Regions from separate parts of the Streptosporangium sp. NPDC048886 genome, predicted to be linked through region 2. Evidence: riboswitches for the same ligand, from Rfam matches in the RefSeq annotation. Region 2 holds a riboswitch; each other region holds the start of a gene.
The links. Region 2 has a riboswitch for cyclic di-AMP ahead of ACZ6R6_RS40230 (CHAP domain-containing protein). Riboswitches for the same ligand answer to the same signal wherever they lie in the genome.

Region 1 (4,959 bases), on a different contig from region 2:
GTCGGCCGCCCTGACCGCCGACTCGGCCCGCGATCTGGCGGTACGGCGCAGCCCGGCGGCGATCCGGTCCCGCTCGGCCCGGGCCGCCGCCGCCGCGTCCCGGTCGAGCCGGTCGCGCTCCAGCACCGCGGCGTCCCGCAGCCGGCGCCGCCGCCCGCCGACGGACACGCCCGCGGCCCACACCACGACGGCGGGGACGGCCAACGCCGCCGTGAGCGTCGCCCAGACGGCCACCGGCGGCCCTGTCAAGCCGTCGACCAGGGGGAAGGCGCCCAGGGCCGCCACCGCGAGCGGGGCCGGCCAGCCGCGCCCGCCGTACGCGCCGACGCTGTAGACCAAGGTCAGCTCCACCCACCAGCACAACAGCACCAGCTGCGCCGACTCCGGCGCGGTCCACCCGGCCGCGTCACACCACAGCCAGGCCGACAGCACCGACTGCGCCGCGGCCAGGCTCGGCCACGGCATCTCGCGACGCCACCTCAGCGGCAGGGCGTGCAGTACGAGCAGGACCGACAGCAGCGCTCCGGACGCCGGGGTCGCGAACGGCTCAGGCACCTCCGCGTAGAGCAGCCCGGCTCCGGCGGGCAGCGCCACGGCCAGCACCACCAGGGCCCAGTCCAGCGCCGCCGTCCCCCGCCAGCCCGCCGCACGGCCGTGCCGGTGGGCGTCCCGTCGGCTGTCGCCGTAGCGGAGCCGGGGGAACGGGCGGGGGCGGCCGGGCGCGGGGGCGGCCGTGAGCGGGAGGCGGACCTGGACCGTCCAGCCGCGGGGCGGCGGGGGAGTCCGCGCCGTCTCCGTCGCGGACGCGGGGCCGTACGGCGGGGCGCGGTGCGGGAGGGGGCCGGCACACCGGCCGGCGCGTGGGTCGTCGTCCTGGTGGAGGCGCCGGCCGGCACGCGGATCGTTGTCCGCATCGACGCGCGGGCCGGCGTGCAGGGTGCCGCCGAGGGCGCCGACGGCCCGGCGCAGGGCGGCGAGGCCGGTGCCCGCGCCCAGGCCGGAGACGGCCGCCGGGCCGCCGTCGTCGGTGACCGTCACCACCAGCCAGCCGGTGGCGGCCGACGTGACGGGGCCGGCGGCGGCCTCTGCCGCCGGAGGGCCGGCGACGACGGATGTGACCCCCGGGCCGGTGGCCGGAGCGGGCACCGAGCCGGTGGCGGCCGGTGCCGCCGAGGTGTCGTGGACGGCTTCCACCCGGACGTGGACGGCGGCGCCGGTGGCGTAGCGCATCGCGTTCGTCAGAGCCTCGCGGACCACGCGGAAGGCGACCGCGGCGAGTTCCGGCGGCGCGGTGGCGACCGCGCGGTGGTAGGTCACACCGGGACGGCCGATGAGGAGGGTGTCGATGTCGCCGAGGGCGGGGGCGTGGCCGCGGCGGTCCAGGACGCAGAGGCGGTCGAGTTCGGCCACGGCCTGGCGGCCCGCGTCGGCGGCATGGGTGACGGCCTCGGCGGCGCGGACCGGGTCGCCGAGACGGAGGGCGGCGGCCGAGGCGACCACGATTCCGGTGAGCCGGTGGGCGGCCACGTCGTGGAGTTCGGCGGCGAGACGGTCGCGTTCGGTGATGGCGGCCAGCCGGGGCACGGCCTCGGCGGCGGCCCGGTAGGCGGCGAGCGCCGCACGGTCGGCCCTGCGGCGGCGGTGGGAACGCCCCATGGCCCACGCCATCGCGGCGCCGCCCGCCGTGAGCCCTCCCGCTCCGACGGAGTCCTGGAGACTCCCGCCGTGTATCACGGCCACGAGGGTGACGGCCAGCGCGGCGGCGACCGCTCCGATCGCCGCCGGCCCGGCCGTGCCGTACACCGCCAGTGTGTAGAGGACCGTGAGGAGCACCGCGCAACCGAGGGCGATCAGCACGGGCCCACACTACTGTCGGCATCGCCCGCGGCCGCGGGCCCCGGGCGGTGCTCACCCGGACGGCGGACCCGGGCCGCCCGCCGGATCCGCCGGGACGCCGGGAGCCCGGGGCCGGGAGGAGCCCGTGAACGGTGGGTGTGGGAGCCGTTGACCGGGCTGGGGCCGGTGTCCTCCGCCTGTCGCCGGCGTCGGCGGTGCCGATCTCGTTCCGGTCCTACGGCGGCTGGATGTCATGACCGCGGCTTTGCCCGGAGCGGAGTCGGGCATTCCTGGATCTTCCGGAAAGCAGATGTAGGCCCGGCTGACAGGCGTTTTCCTCGACTCATGGGCGTGTGCGGAGGTAATGAGCGCCGTCGACAAAGGGCCGGCACGCCGGCCGCGGCCATAGTGAGGGAGATCCCGGCCCTGTCCGCCGAGGGGCCGCACCCAGCCAGGAGAATGAGCGTTTCCCCAGCTCAACGGCATGATCAGCAATAAGTCGTTAAGTAACTCTCCTAACAGTTCCAACGGGGTCGGCGTTCCCGGGGGGCACGGTCAAGGCTTGGCCAATGGCCTTTTCTTGGCCGTTGAGGTAGATCTTCTGGGGTTTCCATGGGTTTTGTTTTGCTTTGCCCCCGAATGGGGGGTAGTGTCCTATTCGTGATCGGTTGGCGACCTGCCCTTCAATGGAAGGAGCGGCCGGCCGACGTCGAATTCCGGAGGCCGTCAGGCCACGGGAACCGGGGACCCACTTCTTGGGGTGAATCCGCCGCGAACATGCGGCGGTAGGGCAACTCCACCGCCCGAATCCGTCAGCTAACCCGGTAGACGAGATGGAGAGGAGATCACCACATGGGGCACCACGCCCTCCTGCCGCCGGCGTCCACCCCGTTGGTGCCGGCCCTCTAAGACTTCCTCGCCGCGTCCGAATGCGGCCCCCGCCGCGCTCCGCGTAGCGCCTGCACAGCTTGCTACGCCTCTTCTGTCCTGTGAGCGCGTATCCGCCTGCGCCTCTTTACGGCGCACGCGCCTCCCCGTTCCCTCGCGAAAGAGTCTTTTTTCCTCATGCGTTTCTCCCTTGGTATGCGTAAGAACCGTTTCGTGGCCGCCGCCCTCCTGGGTGCGAGCGTCCTGACCTCCTCGGCCGTCGTCTCGGCTCTTCCCGCAGCGGCTGACACCGGCGCCTCCACCCCCGGCTCCGGCTCCGGCTCCGAGGTCGCCCTCCTGAAGGGCTCGACCAAGGCCTCCTACTTCTGGGACGACTCCTCCGGCCGCGCCGGGGACACCGGCCTGCCCGCGAGCGGCAAGCCGATGCAGAAGGGCATGATCGCCAGCCCGAGCTGGCCGCTGATGACCGAGGGCTACGTCATCTACAAGGGCAAGAAGGCCAAGTTCTTCGTCGGCGACCGCGGCCCCGGCGTGCCCTCCAGCAGCGGTGTCATGATCGACCTCGACGCCAAGTCCTTCGCCGACCTGACCGGCGGCACGTTCAACTCCGACACGCTCGGCGTGGACGGCAACGGTGGCATGGGCCACATCAAGGTCGACTACGTCATCACCAAGTGGGGCAGCGGCCCGGGCAAGAAGAACCGGCCCGTGCCGTTCTCCGAGGGCGCCTGGGGCCGGATCGACAACAACCCGGCCACCCCGCCGCAGGTGGTCAACAAGTAACCCGAGGCTCGCCTCCCCCGCGAGACTCGCCCCCGCAGAAGCTCGCCTCCCGCGAAGACAGGAGCGGACGCCCACACCGGGCGTCCGCTCTTGCTCTCATTTCCACAGAATGACATTCTGTCCGGCATGACCAGCATGGCATCCGGTGTGACCGGTGCGGCGGGAGCGTCGTGACCCGGCGTGCCCGGGCGAACGGCATCGAGCTCGCCTACGACACCTTCGGTACGCCCGGAGACCGCCCGCTCCTTCTGATCATGGGGCTCGGCGCCCAGCGCATCCACTGGGACGAGGGGCTCTGCGAACTGCTCGCCGACCGCGGGCACCACGTGGTCCGCTTCGACAACCGGGACGCCGGGGAGTCCACCCATCTCCACGGCGCCGCCGTGCCCGCCTTCGGCGGCGACGGGCGGCCCCCCTACCTGCTGGGCGACATGGCCGACGACGCCGCCGGGCTGCTCGACGCGCTCGGATGGGAGTCCGCCCACGTGGTCGGCGCCTCGATGGGCGGCATGATCGCCCAGACGCTGGCGATCCGCTCCCCGCGCCGGGTGCGCAGCCTCACCTCCATCATGTCCACCCCCAGCGTGCACGCCGCCCCGCCCACCGAGGCCGCGATGGCGGCGCTCATGGCGCCGGTCTCGCTCGACCGCGAGGCGGCCATCCGGCAGTCGCTGCTGACCTGGGAGGTCATCGGCTCGCCGGGCTACCCGCTCGACCGCGAGCGGATCGCCCGGCTGGCCGGGCTGAGCTACGACCGCTGCTACGACCCGGCGGGGACGGCCAGGCAGCTCGCCGGGATCATCGCCTCCGGCGACCGCGCGCCGCTGCTGAGGGACCTCACGGTGCCCACCCTCGTGATGCACGGCGAGGACGACCAGCTCGTGCCGCTGCCCGGCGGGGTCGCCACGGCCGAGGCGGTCCCCGGGGCCAGGCTGATCACCTTTCCCGGCATGGGCCACGACCTGCCGCGCCCGCTCTGGCCCGAGTTCGTCGCCGCGATCGACGAGCTCACCTCCGCCGCCGAGCGTTGAGCTCCGGTACGGCCCGCGCCTCCCGGGGCGCAAGCCGTACCGGAGGATCAGATTTCGAGCTTCTCCTCGATACCGCGCATGCTGTGCCGCGCGAGCGCCAGGTTGGCCCGGCTGCGGTCCAGCGCCAGATAGAGGAAGAGCCCCTTGCCGCCCCGGCCGCTGACCGGGCGGATCACGTGGTACTGGCCGCTGAGCGTGATGAGGATGTCCTCGATGCCGTCCTTGAGGCCCAGCGACTCCATGGTCCGCATCTTGGCCTTGACGACCTCGGTGTTGCCGGCCGCGGCGATCTGGAGGTCCAGGTCCTTGGAGCCGCCGAGGGCGCCGAGGGCCATGCCGCTGTTGTAGTCCACGACCACCGCGCCGAGGGCACCGTCGATCGCCATCATCTCCTTGAGAGAGATGTCCATGTTGCCCATGT
Region 2 (4,959 bases):
GCACTCCGCGGAGACAGATCTACCGTGGTGTACGGAACCGTTTCGTACACTCAGCCGCACCCCAGAGGAGCGAACATGTGGACTCCCGACGACATCCCCGACCTGACCGGCTCCACCGCCGTGGTCACCGGGGCCGGCGGCGGCATCGGGCTGCCGACCGCGGCGCAACTGGCCAGGCACGGCGCCCGGGTCGTCATGACCGTCCGCGACCTCACCCGGGGCGAGGCCGCGGCGGAGACGGTCCGGTCGCAGGCGCCGGGCGCGCGGGTCGAGCTGAGCCGGCTGGACCTGGCCGACCTGGGCTCGGTGCGGGACTTCGCCGCCGCCTTCGACGGGCCCCTCGACATACTGGTCAACAACGCGGGGGTCGGCATGATCCCCCGGCAGACCACCGCCGACGGCTTCGAGATGCAGTTCGGCACCAATCACCTGGGACACTTCGCCCTGACCGGGCTGCTGCTGCCGCACCTGCTGGCCCGGCCCGGCGCCCGGGTCGTCACGGTCTCCAGCGACGCGCACAGCCTGGGCCGGATCGACTTCGACGACCTGGGGCTCGAACGCCACTACGGGCGCTTCACGGCCTACGGCAGGTCGAAGCTGGCCAACCTGATGTTCACGCTGGAGCTGCAGCGCCGGGCGGGGGGACGGTTGCTCAGCGTGGCCGCGCACCCCGGCGCGACGGCCACCGGCATCATGAAGCTGGGCGTGCTCACCAGGCCGGTCAACACTCTCATGCGGCTGGCGATCCAGTCTCCGGACAAGGGTGCGGTCCCCTCCCTTTACGCCGCCACCTCTCCCGAGGTGGCCGGGGGCCTGTTCGTCGGCCCCGGCCCGCGACCGCTGACCCCCTCGCCCAAGGCGCTGGACGAAAGTGTGGCCCGGCGACTGTGGGAGACGTCGGAGGAGCTCACGGGCGTACGATTCAAGGCGATCACACAGCACTCGTGACCCACCGGAGGCACCTTGCGTCTCGACCCCAGGCGAGAGCGGGCGATTCTCGACGCGACCGTGGAACTGCTCTCCGAAGTCGGGTTCGACCGCATGTCCGTCGACCAGATCGCCAGGCGGGCCAGCGCGAGCAAGGCCACGATCTACCGCCGCTGGCCGGGCAAGGAGGCCCTGGTGGTGGACCTGGTCCGCAACCATCTGGAGATCGACGTCGCGCCGCCGCCCGACACCGGGTCGATGCGCGGTGACCTCGTGGCGGTGGTGGCCGGGTTCTGCCGGATCCTGGAGCAGCAGCACAGCCTGGTCTTCGGGCTGGTGCCCGCCCTGCTCACCACCCCCGCCCTGGCGGCCGCCCTGCGCGAGCACGTGCCGCGGCCCGACATCACCGGCACCACCCCGCTGCTCGACCGCGCCCGCGAGCGGGGCGAGCTGCCGGGGCCGGTCGATCCCGGCGAGATAAGGACGGTCACCGAGGCCCTGGTCTGGCACCGGCTGCTCATCACCGGCAAGCCGCTGGACGAGGGCTTCGTCGAGGAGACGGTCGACCGGGTGCTGATGCCGCTGATCCACGCCTGGGCCGGCCCGAAATAATGATCAAAAAGGGTGTTTTCGCAGGTAAAGCGGCCCTCTTTTAAAAGATCTACGATGATGGTGGAGCCCTGGGGCGGAGCGGGGACGGCACGGCGGCCCGCCGGCGGCGCCGCCGCCCGCGAACGCCTGTCACACAGGCGTTTCCCGCTCCGCGCCGGCCGGCGGGCGCGGGCTGGTCGATCTTGAGGATGACCAAGTCTTCCCCCCCGGATCGGGCGTATTCCCAAGTCAAGGCAATGTGCCGCACTTGTAATCGTTTGTCCGGTTCACGTAGCTTCTACTCATTCCTGGTGAACGCCTAGGTCAACCGAGGCCTACACGTTGCCATCACATTGCCCGACCGTGCTCCATCGGAACGGATCACTCCGCCGGTGAGCACGGCCGCCGAATCCGCGAATCTCGCGGAACCGGGGAACCACGTTCTTGGGGTGAATCGGCGCCTCCGCGCGCCGTAGGGCACTTCCCAGCCCGAACCCGTCAGCTAACCCGGTAGGCGGCATGAGAAGCGAAGCAAGGAGTTACACCCCCGCATGGCCAAGAACCGCCTCACCCCCAAGACCCGTCACCTGGCCCGCATCGTTCTGGGCGCCTCCATCGCCCTGGGCGGCACCGTCGTAGCAGTCCCCGCCGCCCTGGCGGACACCCCCGGGCAGGCCCCCGTCGCCGCCCCTCCGGTCGAGGCCTCCAAGACCGCCAAGACCTCCAGGACTCCCCTCCAGGTCCAGGCCGAGCGCCTGCCGAAGGTCACCGCCGCGCAGGTCCTGCACATCGCCGCCAAGCAGGTCGGCGTCTCGGAGAACGCCCAGGGCGGCGGGACGAAGTTCCAGTCCTGGTACGTCTCCTCCGTCCGCGCCAAGGAGACCGTCGCCCGTGACGGCGGCAACGTGCGGGCCTACGCCAACGCCCCCTGGTGCGCGATGTTCGTCTCCTGGGTCGGCGAGCAGGCCGGCATCCGGCCCACCATGGGCTGGGACGCCTACACCGTCGCCCACGCCCAGTGGTTCAAGGACAACAAGCACTGGGGCACCGTCGCCAAGCCCGGCGCCGTCGTCTACTTCGACTGGAACGGCGGCAAGCGCATCAGCGGGATCGACCACGTCGGCTTCGTGAAGAAGGACAACGGCGACGGCACGATCAGCACGATCGAGGGCAACACCGGCAACGGCAAGGTCGAGCAGCGCGTCCGGCCCAAGTCCCAGGTCGTCGGCTACGGCTACCCGGTCTACAGCGGCTGACACGACAGACGCGCAGGCCGTTCCACGGCCACGGGTTCACAGCCACGGGAAGGGGCCCGGCTCATTCGAGCCGGGCCCCTTCCGGCGTCCGCCCACCCCGGCGGCGAGGCCCGCCGAAGCCACCGGATCCGCCGGCGCCCAGGACCCGTCGGGCCGGCCCCACCGTTGATCATCTCAGCGCGCGGTGGGACACCGCCCGCCCGCCGGCGAGGCGGCCTCCCGCACGAAATGTCCTGACGTGTCACCATTTGATGGGAGCGCTCCCAAACAGCTATCTGGGGAGATTGTGAACTACATGCCTGTTCATCCCCCCTGAGCGGCCCAGATGTAACGGTTGAGTTTCGGCATATTGACGTCCCGGTTGCCTATCGTCCACTCTTCGTGGGAGCGCTCCCAAAACGCATTGAGGAAACACCCCATCGCCGGCCGCGTTTGTCGGGGACCGGTCCGCGATGTCACCTCCCACCGATTCGGGCGACCACCTGAGAGGGGTCCGGAATGTTGAACAACAAGCGGCAGGGCAAGCTCGCCGCGGTCGCGGTCATGGCGGCCACCGCCCTGGCGATCACTTCCTGCGGTTCGAGTGAGCCCGCCAAGCCCGCGGCCGGCGGCGGCAGCTCCGCGCCGGCCGCCGAGCCGGTGACCATCACCGTGCACACCTTCGGCGGCGGCGAGAACTTCGGCTACGACAAGGCCGTGGAGACGTGGAACGCCGCGCACCCGAACATCCAGGTCAAGTACCAGAACCTGACGGACCGCTTCGAGGACGTCTACCTGCCCCAGCTGCTCCAGCGCCTGCAGGCCGGCAGCGGCGCGGCCGACATCATCGCCCTGGACGAGGGCGCCATGGGCCTCATGAAGGCCCGCCCGCAGTTCTTCACCGACCTGGCCGAGTACGGGCTGGACAGCCGCAAGGCCGACTTCCCCGCGGCGAAGTGGGACAACGGCATCAACGCCGACAACAAGCTGTTCGCCCTCGGCACCGACATCGGCGGCATGACCATGTGCTACCGCACGGACCTGTTCAAGAAGGCCGGGCTGCCCACCGACCGCGAGGAGGTCGGCAAGCTCTGGCCGGACTGGAACGCCTTCATGGAGGTCGGCAAGAAGTTCCAGGCCGCCAACCCCGGCAAGGGCGACCCCAAGTTCCTCGACGGCCCGAACACCCTCTACAACGTGATCCTGTCGCAGGAGGCGCCGAAGAACGGCAACGTCTCCTACTTCGACAAGGGCAACCAGCTCGTCATCGAGAGCAACCCGGCCATCAAGACCTCCTTCGACACGGTGAAGAGCTTCAGCGAGGCGGGCCTGACCGCCAAGCTCGCCTCCTTCACCCCGCCGTGGAACGCCGCCATCAAGAAGGGCGGGTTCGCCACGATGGGCTGCCCGTCGTGGATGCTCGGCGTGGTCTCCGGCGCGGCCGGTGACGCCGGCAAGGGCAAGTGGGACGTCGCCGCGGTGCCCGGCGGCGCCGGCAACTGGGGCGGCTCCTACCTCGCGGTGCCCAAGCAGAGCAAGCACCCCAAGGAGGCCGCCGAGGTCCTGAACTACCTCACCGGCAAGGAGGGCCACGTGATGGCCTTCCAGGAGGCCGCGGCCTTCCCGAGCTCCATCCCCGCCCAGCAGGATCCGGCGGTCAGCGAGCTGAAGAACCCCTTCTTCAACGACGCGCCCACCGGCCAGATCTTCGGCGCCTCCGTCAAGGATCTGCTCCCCACCTTCCTGGGTGAGAAGCACGCCCAGGTGAAGACGTCGGTGGAGAAGGTCCTGGAGGGCATGGACCAGGGCTCGATCCCCTACGGCGAGGCCTGGACGAAGTTCACCGAGGCCGGCGTCAAGGCAGCGGGCTGATCCCCGGCCCGATCCGTACGGGCCCGGCGGCGGCGACCCCGCGGCCGGGCCCGTCGCCTGCCCTTGAGCTGAAAGGCTGATCCATGACCCTGCACGTCGACACCCCGGCTCCGGCCCGGCCCGGGGCCGGTCGGCCGTCCGGCCACCGGGGCCCGGGACGGGGCGGCGGGCTCGCCAGGTTCGACCTCCGGGCGACCCCCTACTTCCTCGTCTCCCCCTACTTCCTCCTCTTCGCCGTCTTCGGCGTTTTCCCCCTGGGCTACACCCTCTGGGTGTCACTGCACGACTGGGAGCTCGCCGGGGACAAGAGCTTCGCCGGACTCGACAACTACAT
Region 3 (4,959 bases), on a different contig from region 2:
CTCCTGGGTGGGCTGGCCGTAGGCGCCGGTCCCCGGCTGCTGCCCGTAAGCAGGCTGCCCGTAGGCGCCGGTCCCCGGCTGCTGGCCGTAGCCCTGCTGCTGCCCGTAGTCCGGCTGGGCGGGCTGCTGGCCATAGGACTGCTGCTGCCCGTAGGCGGGCTGCTGGCCGTAGCCCTGCTGCTGGCCGTAGTCCGGCTGGGCGGGCTGCTGGCCGTAGGCGGGCTGCTGGCCATAGGCGCCGGTCCCCGGCTGCTGACCGTAACCCTGCTGCTGGCCGTAGCCCTGCTGCTGACCGTAACCGGGCTGGGTCTGCCCCGGGCCGGTGTGCGGCTGTGAGGCATCCGATCGATATCCCACAATTGTCACGTCGGGATCATGTTCGCCAGGGGCTCGACCCGCATTGTGCTGTCCGTACTCCGGCTGTCCCGACGGTGTGCGATCGCGGTCGGGATCATCCTGATACGGCGGCTGTCCGGTGCTCACCGCGTCACCTCACTACTTCGACGGCGCATGTGGCCATATGTGAGGCTCACATGCTTGCTGCAGCACAAGGTATCGAGATAGGTATCAACAGTCATCTTTCTGATCAGTAACCGTCAAGGTCACGTCAGCCCTGATCGCGCGCCAGATGGAGCAGCATCCGGGTGTTTCCCAAGGTGTTCGGCTTGACGTGCTCAAGATCGAGGAACTCGGCGACACCCTCGTCATATGAGGCGAGAAGTTCGGCGTAGACCTCCGGGGAGACGGGCGTGCCCTGAATCTCGCGGAATCCGTGCCGGGCGAAGAACTCGACCTCGAAGGTGAGGCAGAAGACCCTGCGGAGTCCGAGCCCGCCGGCGGTGCGGATCAGCTCGGAGACGATCTTGTGACCGATGCCCAGCCCCCGGCAGGCGGGGTCGACGGCGACGGTGCGGATCTCGGCGAGGTCCTCCCATAGGACGTGGAGCGCCCCGCAGCCCACGACCGCGCCGGCCCGCTCGGCCACCCAGAATTCCTGGATGTCCTCGTACAGGGTGACCGTGGCCTTCTCCAGGAGGCGCGGGCCGGCTCCTCCGTAGGTGTCGACGAGCCGCCGGATGGCACGCACGTCCGGCGTGCGGGCACGCCGTACCGTGACCGCGGCCGCGTCCGGAGCGGCCTCCGGCCGGCTCAGCGGCCCCTGCCCCGCGTCCACGCCCGCGACGTCGGTCTCCGGCCGCCGCCCCGCGGTCCCGGCGCCGTCCGCGGCCGGGGTGGAGGAATGCTGCGCAACCTGCTCCATGACCGATCAGCGTACGTCCTCGGCGCGCTCGAATTACGGCTCACCCTTAACTCGTGACCCGCAGCCACCAGATGACCCACGGTAGTCGATTCATGACGCTGGGCTGAAGGCGCGAACAGCGGAGCGGAACCCGCCTTTCACATGGTCATGGAGCTGCGGAGACCTCCGGCCGAGACGCCGCGGGGCCTCATAGAACCAGCTTGGAGCGCATGTCGATCATGAAGTCGCGTGATCTTCTCGTGACATTTCAGTTGTGAAAGCTCTACCGAGTTTGTAGTTCTGGTTGAGCATGAACCTCCAATTGCACTAATGTCCGTGCTCGATGTCAGCGATGTTAAAGCGCTGAACCGCCGAATCCCCGGACCCGGGGAACCGGGGACCCACCCTTTAGTCCCCCGGGGTGAATCCGAGGTGGCACCAGCACCCTCGGTAGGGCTGCCTCCGGCCCGAACCCGTCAGCTAACCCGGTAGGCGGCCGAGAGAGGAGCCTGTTGGTGAAGCGCACGCGTGACCGTGGGAGAGAGCGCGCGGGCAGACATGCCCGCCGTCGAGAACACGCCTCACGTGGACTCACCCGCCGCATGACGGTCATCGGACTGGCGTTCGCCTCCCTGACCCTCGGCACCCCTCTGGTCTCGGCCACCGCCGACCCGCAGCCCGGTCTCCAGGAGCTCGCCAAACAGGTCGAGAAGCTGCACACCGAGATCGAAACGCTCACCGAGCAGTACAACGGCGGGCGGGTCAAGCTCAAGCAGGCGCAGCGCGCCGCCGCGAGCGCCAAGAAGACCCTCGCCGTCAGCGAGTCCCAGCTGGCGGCCCGGCGCACCAAGGCCAGCCTCCTGGCGCAGAGCAACTACATGTCGGGGGGCCTGGGCTCGACCCTCGCCTTCACCCAGTCGTCCGACCCCGACACCTTCCTCGACCTGGCGACCACGAGCTACGCCCTCCAGCAGCAGCAGAACGAGGAGGTCGCCCAGGTCGCCCAGGCGATCAAGGCCGCCGAGCGGGCGCAGGCCGGCGCCAAGGCCCGCACCGCCGAGGTCAAGGACCTCCTGTCCGACATCGGCGCCAAGCGCACCAAGATCGAGCGGCTCGTCACCAGGGTCGAGAGCGACCTGTTCAGCGAGGTGCGCAGCCGGGCCAAGACCACCCGGGGCAGCCGGGTCAAGATCAGCGTGCCGGTCGTCGGCAGCGGCAAGGCCGCCGAAGCCGCCCGCTGGGCGCTCAGTCAGCAGCTCAAGCCGTATGTCTGGGGCGCCGAGGGACCCAACTCCTTCGACTGCTCCGGCCTGGTCATGTGGGCCTACCAGAAGGTCGGCATCAGCCTGCCGCACTACACCGGCGACCAGTGGACCGCGGGCACCCACATCTCCAGAGAGCAGCTCCGCCCGGGCGACCTGGTCTTCTTCTACAGCGACCTGCACCACGTCGGGATCTACATCGGCGCCGGCCTGATGGTCCACGCCCCCCAGACCGGTGACGTCATCCACATCGCCTCGATCGACAACCGGCCCTTCGCCGGAGGCGTCCGGGTCGCGGACTGAGCCGCCGGGCCTGAGGCCGCCGCCGGGGTCCCTGGGATCCCGGCCGAGGCCGGAGCCCTGATCGAGGCCGGAGCCGTGATCCCCGGCCGAGATCGCGGGCCGGGCGGCGGCGGGCCCGCGCTTCCCTGCCGAGGTCACGGGCCGGGCGGCGGGCCGGCCCTCCGCAGGAGCTAGATCAGACGGCGGCGGGCGGCCCAGGCCACGGCCTCGATCGCCGTGGCGACACCGATGCGGTCGCAGATCCCACGGAGTCTGCGCCGGACGGTCCGGCCACTGATGTCGAGACGACGCCCCACCCGGTCCACGGTGACGCCCTTGGCAAGTTCTGCCAGGAGCACGAGATCTTCGTCACTTAGACCGATCTCGCCCATGCCCAGGAGGCTTTCGCCGCGACGGGAATCCACTTCGGGATATGCCATCTAGAGTCGCTCCCCCCGCACTGAACTCAGGCGTGAGTATGTTGGAATCAAGGCCGCCCGTCAGGAACGGTAAACGCCTTGTTCAAAGGTCGTCAAGCTCCGATCTCCATAGGGGCGACGGACGCTATTGACATAGCGCCCGCTACGTGAAGTACTCATGATATGTCAGTGCCTTTGCGGTTAAGTCGCAGCCAAGCCAAGGCGCGCACCCGCAAGCGTCTGCTGGCCGCCGCAGGCGAAGTCTTCGCAGAACAAGGTTTCGCCAGGGCCTCGGTCGACGAGATCGCCTCCAGGGCGGGCCACACGGTCGGTGCCGTCTACTCACATTTCACCGGAAAAGATGACCTCTTCCTCGCACTCTTCGACGAGCACGCCCCCCATCCCCTTGACGGCGTCGGGGAAATCCCCTCCCAATGTGAGGACGACGAGACCGCCTTTGCGGCATTCGGCGACTATCTGGCCGGAGTGGCCGATCGGCACACGGCCTGGAGCACGCTGGAAATGGAGTTTCTGCGCTATGCGCTGACCCGGCCGGAATTACTCGACCGGCTGGCCGCCCGCTGGTGGGCTCCCCGTACGGCTGTCGCCCGCCTGGTGGCCCCGCGCTGCGCGGCACACGACCCGGCCGCCGTGGCGACCGCGATCATCGGGCTCTTCGAGGGGCTCGTCACGCAACGCCGCGTCGACCGCGCCGCGGTGCCGTCCGAGCTGTTCGCCGAGGCGCTGCGCTGGCTCATGGCCGGGCTGGCCCGCACTCCCGGGAGAGCGAGGGCGGACACACCGTGAGAGCGGCCGTGAGAGCCCAGGGGCCGGCTGCGGTGAGGTCCCAGAGCCGGCGGCGGTGAACGGCTGAGAGCCGGCGACAGGGAGAGCCCGGGAGCTGAGAGCCCGGGGAGCCGGGGCTCCTCGCGACGGCGCCGCACCGGGCCTGGCCGGCCGAGCCTGGGCCCGGCGTGCGGGCCCCGGGACCGGCGTGCGAGAACCGGGACCGCGGGCAAGAACCGAGGCCACGCGGCGGGGGAGTCCCGCCGCGCGGCCCCGGGCTCCGGAAGGCTCAGCCTGCCGGCTTGACCAGCGGGAACAGGATCGTCTCGCGGATGTTCTTGCCGGTGAAGGCCATGACGAGGCGGTCCACACCGAGCCCCATGCCGCCGGTGGGCGGCATGGCGTATTCCAGGGCGGTGAGGAAGTCCTCGTCGAGCTGCATGGCCTCCGGGTCGCCGCCCGCGGCCAGCAGTGACTGCTCGGTGAGGCGGCGGCGCTGCTCGACCGGGTCGACCAGCTCCGAGTAGGCGGTGCCCAGCTCGGTGCCGAAGCCGATGAGGTCCCACTTCTCGGTCAGCAACGGGTTGTCGCGGTGCTGGCGGGTCAGGGGGGAGGTCTCCAGCGGGTAGTCCATGACGAACGTGGGCTGGATGAGGGTGTGCTCGACGAGCGCCTCGAAGATCTCCTGGACGAGCTTGCCCTGGCCCCACTTGGGGTCCCAGTGGATGTCGTGCGCGTCGGCGTGCTTGCGGACCTGCTCCAGCGGGGTCTCGGTGGTGACCTCCTCGCCCAGCGCCTCCGAGACCGCCCCGTAGAGGGTGACCCTCGGCCACTCCGGCAGGCCCAGGTCGATCTCCTGGCCCTCGTAGGTCACCACGGAGTGGCCGAGCGCGGCCACGACCGCACTCTGGATCATCCGCTGGGTCAGGTCGGCCATGTCGTTGTAGTCGAGATAGGTGCCGTAGGCCTC
Region 4 (4,959 bases), on a different contig from region 2:
CGTGCACCTGCCCAAGTCCAAGGAGACCATCGGGCTCATCGGTGACAAGGAGCTCCACACGGTCAAGCCGTCGGTGCGCCTGATCAACGTCGCCCGCGGCGGCATCATCGACGAGAACGCGCTCTACTCGGCGATCAAGGAAGGCCGCGTCGCCGGCGCCGGCATCGACGTCTTCCCCAAGGAGCCGGTCACCGACAGCCCGCTGTTCGAGCTGGACCAGGTCGTCGTCACCCCGCATCTGGGCGCCTCCACCCACGAGGCCCAGGAGAAGGCCGGCACCCAGGTCGCGCGCAGCGTGAAGCTCGCCCTCGCCGGGGAGTTCGTGCCGGACGCGGTCAACGTCCAGGGCGGCGTCGTCGCCGAGGACGTCAAGCCGGGCCTGCCGCTGGCCGAGAAGCTCGGCCGGGTCTTCACCGCCCTCGCGGGCGAGGTCGCCACCAGGCTCGACGTCGAGGTCCGCGGTGAGATCGCCGCCCAGGACGTCCGCGTGCTGGAGCTGGCGGCGCTCAAGGGCATCTTCACCGACGTGGTCGAAGACTCGGTCACCTACGTCAACGCCCCGCTCCTGGCCAAGGACCGCGGCGTGACCGTCGAACTGGTCACCAGCTCCGAGAGCCCCGACTGGCGCAACGTCGTCACCGTCCGCGGCGTGCTGGCCGACGGCCGGACGGTCTCGGTCTCGGGCACCCTGTCGGGCCCGCGCCAGATCACCAAGATCGTCGAGGTCAACGGCTACCAGATGGAGATCGAGCCGACCGACCACCTGTCGTTCTTCACCTACACCGACCGCCCCGGCATCGTCGGCGTCGTCGGCCGCATCCTCGGCGACCACAGCATCAACATCGCCTCGATGCAGGTGGCCCGGGACGCGAAGGGCGGCAAGGCCCTCATCGCGCTGACCGTCGACTCCGCCATCCCGGCCGACGTGCTCGACGTGATCGGCGCCGAGATCGGCGCCGACAGCGGCCGCTCGGTCGACCTGGCCGACTAGCGCGCACGGCGACGGCTGCCGTCCCCGGGAAGCCGGGGGCGGCAGCCGTTGTGTGTCTCAGCATGTGAGAAGTGTGTACGGAGTGCGGGACGCTGTCCGTACGGGCGGGTAACCTGGCAGGAAATGCGCCAGGTTCTCGCACTCATTACCTGCCGCGGCGGGGCCTGACAGGGCAGGCCGGCAGCCCGCCGCGGTGTGGTGGCGCACGCCGGCCCCGCGCCGCCGGTCCGCGATCCGGACCCGCGGCACTCAGGCCCGGTCCGATCCGTGACCGGAGTCCGGACCATCTCTCCCTGCCCGCATGCGACCGAGATGAGAATCGCCATGTACGACATGTATCCCTGGAACCGTCCCGAAGACGCCGAAGACGAGGCCGCCGACGCGCTCCAGACCGCCCTGGACCGCCGCGACAACGGGGGCGCTCCCACCCGCTAGCCGGGTAGGGCTCTCATCCGACCTGCGGGGCGCCGGTCCGGGTGACCGGCGCCCTCCGGGGATCAGGGGGTGGCCTGGAGCATCGTGGGGGCGGGCTGGGCCGCGAGCTTGGCCTGTTCGGCGGCGAGCTTGACGCCCGTGCGGTCGGGACGGACGCCGCCGACGAACGTGCTGCGACGCCAGGAGTTGAGCTTCTCCTCCTTGACCACGTCGCCGGTCTGCGGGGCGTGGACCATGTAACCCGGCTTGGTGATCATGCCGACGTGCCCGAGGTTGTGGAAGAAGACGAGGTCACCGGGCTTGAGGTTCTTCCAGGAGACCTTCTTGGAGAACGCCGCGTACTGGGCGGCGGCCACGCGGGGCAGCTTGATCCCGGCGGCGCCGTAGGCGCGGAGCATCAGGCCGGAGCAGTCGAAGCCGCCGTTGCCGGTGCCGCCCCAGACGTAGGGCGTGCCGCGCTTGGACATGGCCCACTTCACGGCCTGCTTCCAGGCGGGCACGGGGGCCTTCTTGGTGATGATCTCCTTGAGCTTGGGCCCGGTCAGCGGCGCGGTGGCGGTGATGGGCGCGGGGGCGTCAGCCTTGGGAGAGTCGGCCTTGGGGGAGTCGGCCAGCGCGAGGGACGGGGTCGCGAGCACGGCGGCGCCGGCGACGAACAGGGACAGGACGCGGGGGTGAATCTTGCCGGACAGGATGCTTCCTTCCATAGGGCCGGCCGGGTTAGCTGTCGGGCTCGGGCGTGGAGGCCGCCCTACGGCGCGCGAAGCGCTGATTCGCCCCAAGGGACCCGTGAAGGCGGCTCAGGACATGGCTCCGCCATGCGAAGCGCGGAGTCCTGGGCGGCCGTGGGTCCCGGAAGTGGTTCCCCGGCTCCGCGCAGGCCGAAAGGGGGGACGGCCCGGCGGATTAGGCATCGGTTCGAATGCAGAGGACCATAACGAAACTTAACGAAAGGGTCAATACGTCGCAAAAGCGGACAAAGGGATCATAGCGGCCGGGACGGCTGTGGATCATGAGTCCCGTACGCGCGAAAATGTCCGATGGGTGAGATCGGTGTTCGATTACCGAGACGGACCGGTAAGGTGCCTGCATGGATTCGCGCAACATTCGTCTGGCAGTCATCCCCGGGGACGGGATCGGAGTCGAGGTCGTCACCGAGGGCCTGAAGGTGCTCGAAGCGGTCGGCACGAAGGTGGAGACCGTCACCTACGATCTCGGCGCCAAGCGCTACCACCGGACCGGTGAGACCCTTACCGACGCGGTCCTGGACGAGCTGCGCGGATACGACGCGATCCTGCTCGGCGCGATCGGCGACCCCAGCGTGCCGCCGGGCATCCTGGAGCGCGACCTGCTGCTCAGGCTCCGCTTCGAGCTCGACCACTACGTCAACCTCCGCCCGGTCAAGCTCTTCCCCGGCGTCGAGACCCCGCTGGGCAAGGCCCGCCCCGAAGACATCGACATGGTCGTCGTCCGTGAGGGCACCGAGAGCCTCTACGCGGGCGCGGGCGGCGTGCTGCGCCGCGGCACCCCGCACGAGGTCGCCACCCAGGAGTCGCTGAACACCGCCTTCGGCGTCGAGCGCGTCGTCCGCTACGCCTTCGACAAGGCGCTCGGCCGTCCCCGCAAGAAGCTGACGCTGGTCCACAAGACCAACGTGCTCACCTACGCCGGTGACCTCTGGGCCCGCACGTTCGACCGGGTCGGTCTGGAATACCCCGACGTCCAGACCGACTACTGCCACGTCGACGCGGCCTCGATGTTCTTCGTCACCCAGCCGGAGCGGTTCGACGTGATCGTCACCGACAACCTCTTCGGCGACATCATCACCGACATCGGCGCCGCCGTCGCCGGCGGCATCGGCCTGGCGGCCAGCGGCAACATCAACCCCGACCGGACCGCGCCGAGCATGTTCGAGCCGGTCCACGGCAGCGCCCCCGACATCGCGGGTCAGGGCAAGGCCGACCCGACCGCCACGATCCTGTCGGTCGCCATGCTCCTGGACCACCTCGGACTGGCCGACGAGGCCGCCAAGGTCGAGCAGGCCGTCGCCGACGACCTGGTCGAGCGGCTTACCGGCTGGACCGGCCGGACCACTCACGAGATCGGTGACGACATCACCGCCCGAGTAGCCGGCTGACAGAGCCGCCTCCCCCACTCAGACGCGTCTGGCGGCTCACTGGAGCCGCCAGGCGCGTCTTCGTTTATCCCTGCAGTGCCGGTTTTCGACATAGATGCAGTAGTTTCCCGTTACCTGAGTCCACCGCAGAATGGACCCAAGGGCAGACCGCCTCAAGAGAAGGATCTCCGCCATGACCACCGCTCAGAAGCTCAGCTTCGACGTGCAGCTCTCCGACCACGCTCGCACCGCAGCCGAGCGTGAGCAGGTACTGGCGAGCCCCGGGTTCGGGCAGACATTCACCGATCACATGATCTCGATCGACTACACCGAGGGAGAGGGCTGGCACGACGCGCGGCTCATGCCGTACGGCCCGCTGAGCCTGGACCCGGCGACCGCGGTCTTCCACTACGCCCAGGAGCTCTTCGAGGGCCTGAAGGCATACCGCCAGGACGGCGGCGCGATCGCGGCCTTCCGGCCCTACGCCAACGCCGCCCGCTTCAACCAGTCGGCGGTGCGGATGGCCATGCCGGAGCTGCCCGAGGAGGCGTTCGTCGAGTCGCTGGAGCTCCTCGTCCAGACCGATCGCGAGTGGGTCCCCACCACCCCGGGGCACAGCCTCTACCTGCGCCCCTTCATGATCGCCACGCAGGCCGCGCTCGGCGTCAACTACCCGTCCCGGACCTACCGCTACATGGTGATCGCCTCCCCGGCGGCCGCCTACTTCGGCGGGAGCAAGGCCGTCTCGGTCTGGCTGTCCACCGAATACACCCGCGCCGCCCCCGGCGGCACCGGCTTCGCCAAGTGCGGCGGCAACTACGCGGCGGCCTTCGTCGCCCAGCGCCAGGCCGTCGAGCAGGGCTGTGACCAGGTGGTCTGGCTCGACGCGGCCGAGCACCGCTACGTCGAGGAGATGGGCGGGATGAACCTGTTCTTCGTCTACGGCGACCGCCTGCTCACCCCGGCCCTCACCGGCACGCTCCTGCCCGGCATCACCCGCGACTCGATCCTCGCCCTCGCCTCCGAGCTGGGCCTGACCGCCGAGGAGGGGCGTCTGTCGATCGAGGAGTGGCAGGCGGGCTGCGAGTCCGGCGAGCTCACCGAGGTCTTCGCCTGCGGCACCGCGGCGGTCGTGACCCCCGTCGGCTCGGTCAAGGGCGCCGACCGCGCCTGGACGGTCGGTGACGGCACCCAGGGCCCCGTCACGGCCAGGATCCGCGAGGAGCTGGTCGGCATCCAGTACGGTTCCCGCCCCGACGCCCACGGCTGGGTCCACAAGATCTGCTGACCCGGACACGAGAAGAGCCCGGCCTCCCACCTGGCCGGGCTCTCCTCGCCGGAAGTTCTAGACTCTGGGCAGGTTGTCGGTGTCGATCGTCACATTCCACGGCTCCGGTAGGTCCAGAGAGCCGCCGAA

Region 1: another riboswitch for cyclic di-AMP. It lies ahead of ACZ6R6_RS37775 (hypothetical protein); the one in region 2 lies ahead of ACZ6R6_RS40230 (CHAP domain-containing protein).
Region 3: another riboswitch for cyclic di-AMP. It lies ahead of ACZ6R6_RS08020 (C40 family peptidase); the one in region 2 lies ahead of ACZ6R6_RS40230 (CHAP domain-containing protein).
Region 4: another riboswitch for cyclic di-AMP. It lies ahead of ACZ6R6_RS34275 (C40 family peptidase); the one in region 2 lies ahead of ACZ6R6_RS40230 (CHAP domain-containing protein).

What each region holds. Positions count from the first base shown of each region.
Region 1 is NZ_JBVJHH010000040.1:77,202-82,160, forward strand. Features, by position in the region: gene ACZ6R6_RS37770 (ATP-binding protein) at 1-1,857, opposite strand, end outside; cyclic di-AMP (ydaO/yuaA leader) riboswitch at 2,534-2,682, shown strand; gene ACZ6R6_RS37775 (hypothetical protein) at 2,920-3,507, shown strand; gene ACZ6R6_RS37780 (alpha/beta fold hydrolase) at 3,678-4,538, shown strand; gene ACZ6R6_RS37785 (hypothetical protein) at 4,586-4,957, opposite strand.
Region 2 is NZ_JBVJHH010000047.1:3,758-8,716, forward strand. Features, by position in the region: gene ACZ6R6_RS40220 (oxidoreductase) at 76-948, shown strand; gene ACZ6R6_RS40225 (TetR/AcrR family transcriptional regulator) at 964-1,539, shown strand; cyclic di-AMP (ydaO/yuaA leader) riboswitch at 1,912-2,049, shown strand; gene ACZ6R6_RS40230 (CHAP domain-containing protein) at 2,070-2,774, shown strand; gene ACZ6R6_RS40235 (ABC transporter substrate-binding protein) at 3,273-4,625, shown strand; gene ACZ6R6_RS40240 (carbohydrate ABC transporter permease) at 4,709-4,959, shown strand, end outside.
Region 3 is NZ_JBVJHH010000005.1:185,994-190,952, forward strand. Features, by position in the region: gene ACZ6R6_RS08010 (RDD family protein) at 1-366, opposite strand, end outside; gene ACZ6R6_RS08015 (amino-acid N-acetyltransferase) at 608-1,261, opposite strand; cyclic di-AMP (ydaO/yuaA leader) riboswitch at 1,600-1,750, shown strand; gene ACZ6R6_RS08020 (C40 family peptidase) at 1,843-2,805, shown strand; gene ACZ6R6_RS08025 (LuxR C-terminal-related transcriptional regulator) at 2,976-3,176, opposite strand; gene ACZ6R6_RS08030 (TetR/AcrR family transcriptional regulator) at 3,393-4,010, shown strand; gene lysX (bifunctional lysylphosphatidylglycerol synthetase/lysine--tRNA ligase LysX) at 4,279-4,959, opposite strand, start outside.
Region 4 is NZ_JBVJHH010000034.1:40,285-45,243, forward strand. Features, by position in the region: gene serA (phosphoglycerate dehydrogenase) at 1-991, shown strand, start outside; gene ACZ6R6_RS34270 (hypothetical protein) at 1,304-1,426, shown strand; gene ACZ6R6_RS34275 (C40 family peptidase) at 1,489-2,133, opposite strand; cyclic di-AMP (ydaO/yuaA leader) riboswitch at 2,121-2,349, opposite strand; gene ACZ6R6_RS34280 (3-isopropylmalate dehydrogenase) at 2,517-3,563, shown strand; gene ACZ6R6_RS34285 (branched-chain amino acid aminotransferase) at 3,736-4,830, shown strand; gene ACZ6R6_RS34290 (Uma2 family endonuclease) at 4,888-4,959, opposite strand, start outside.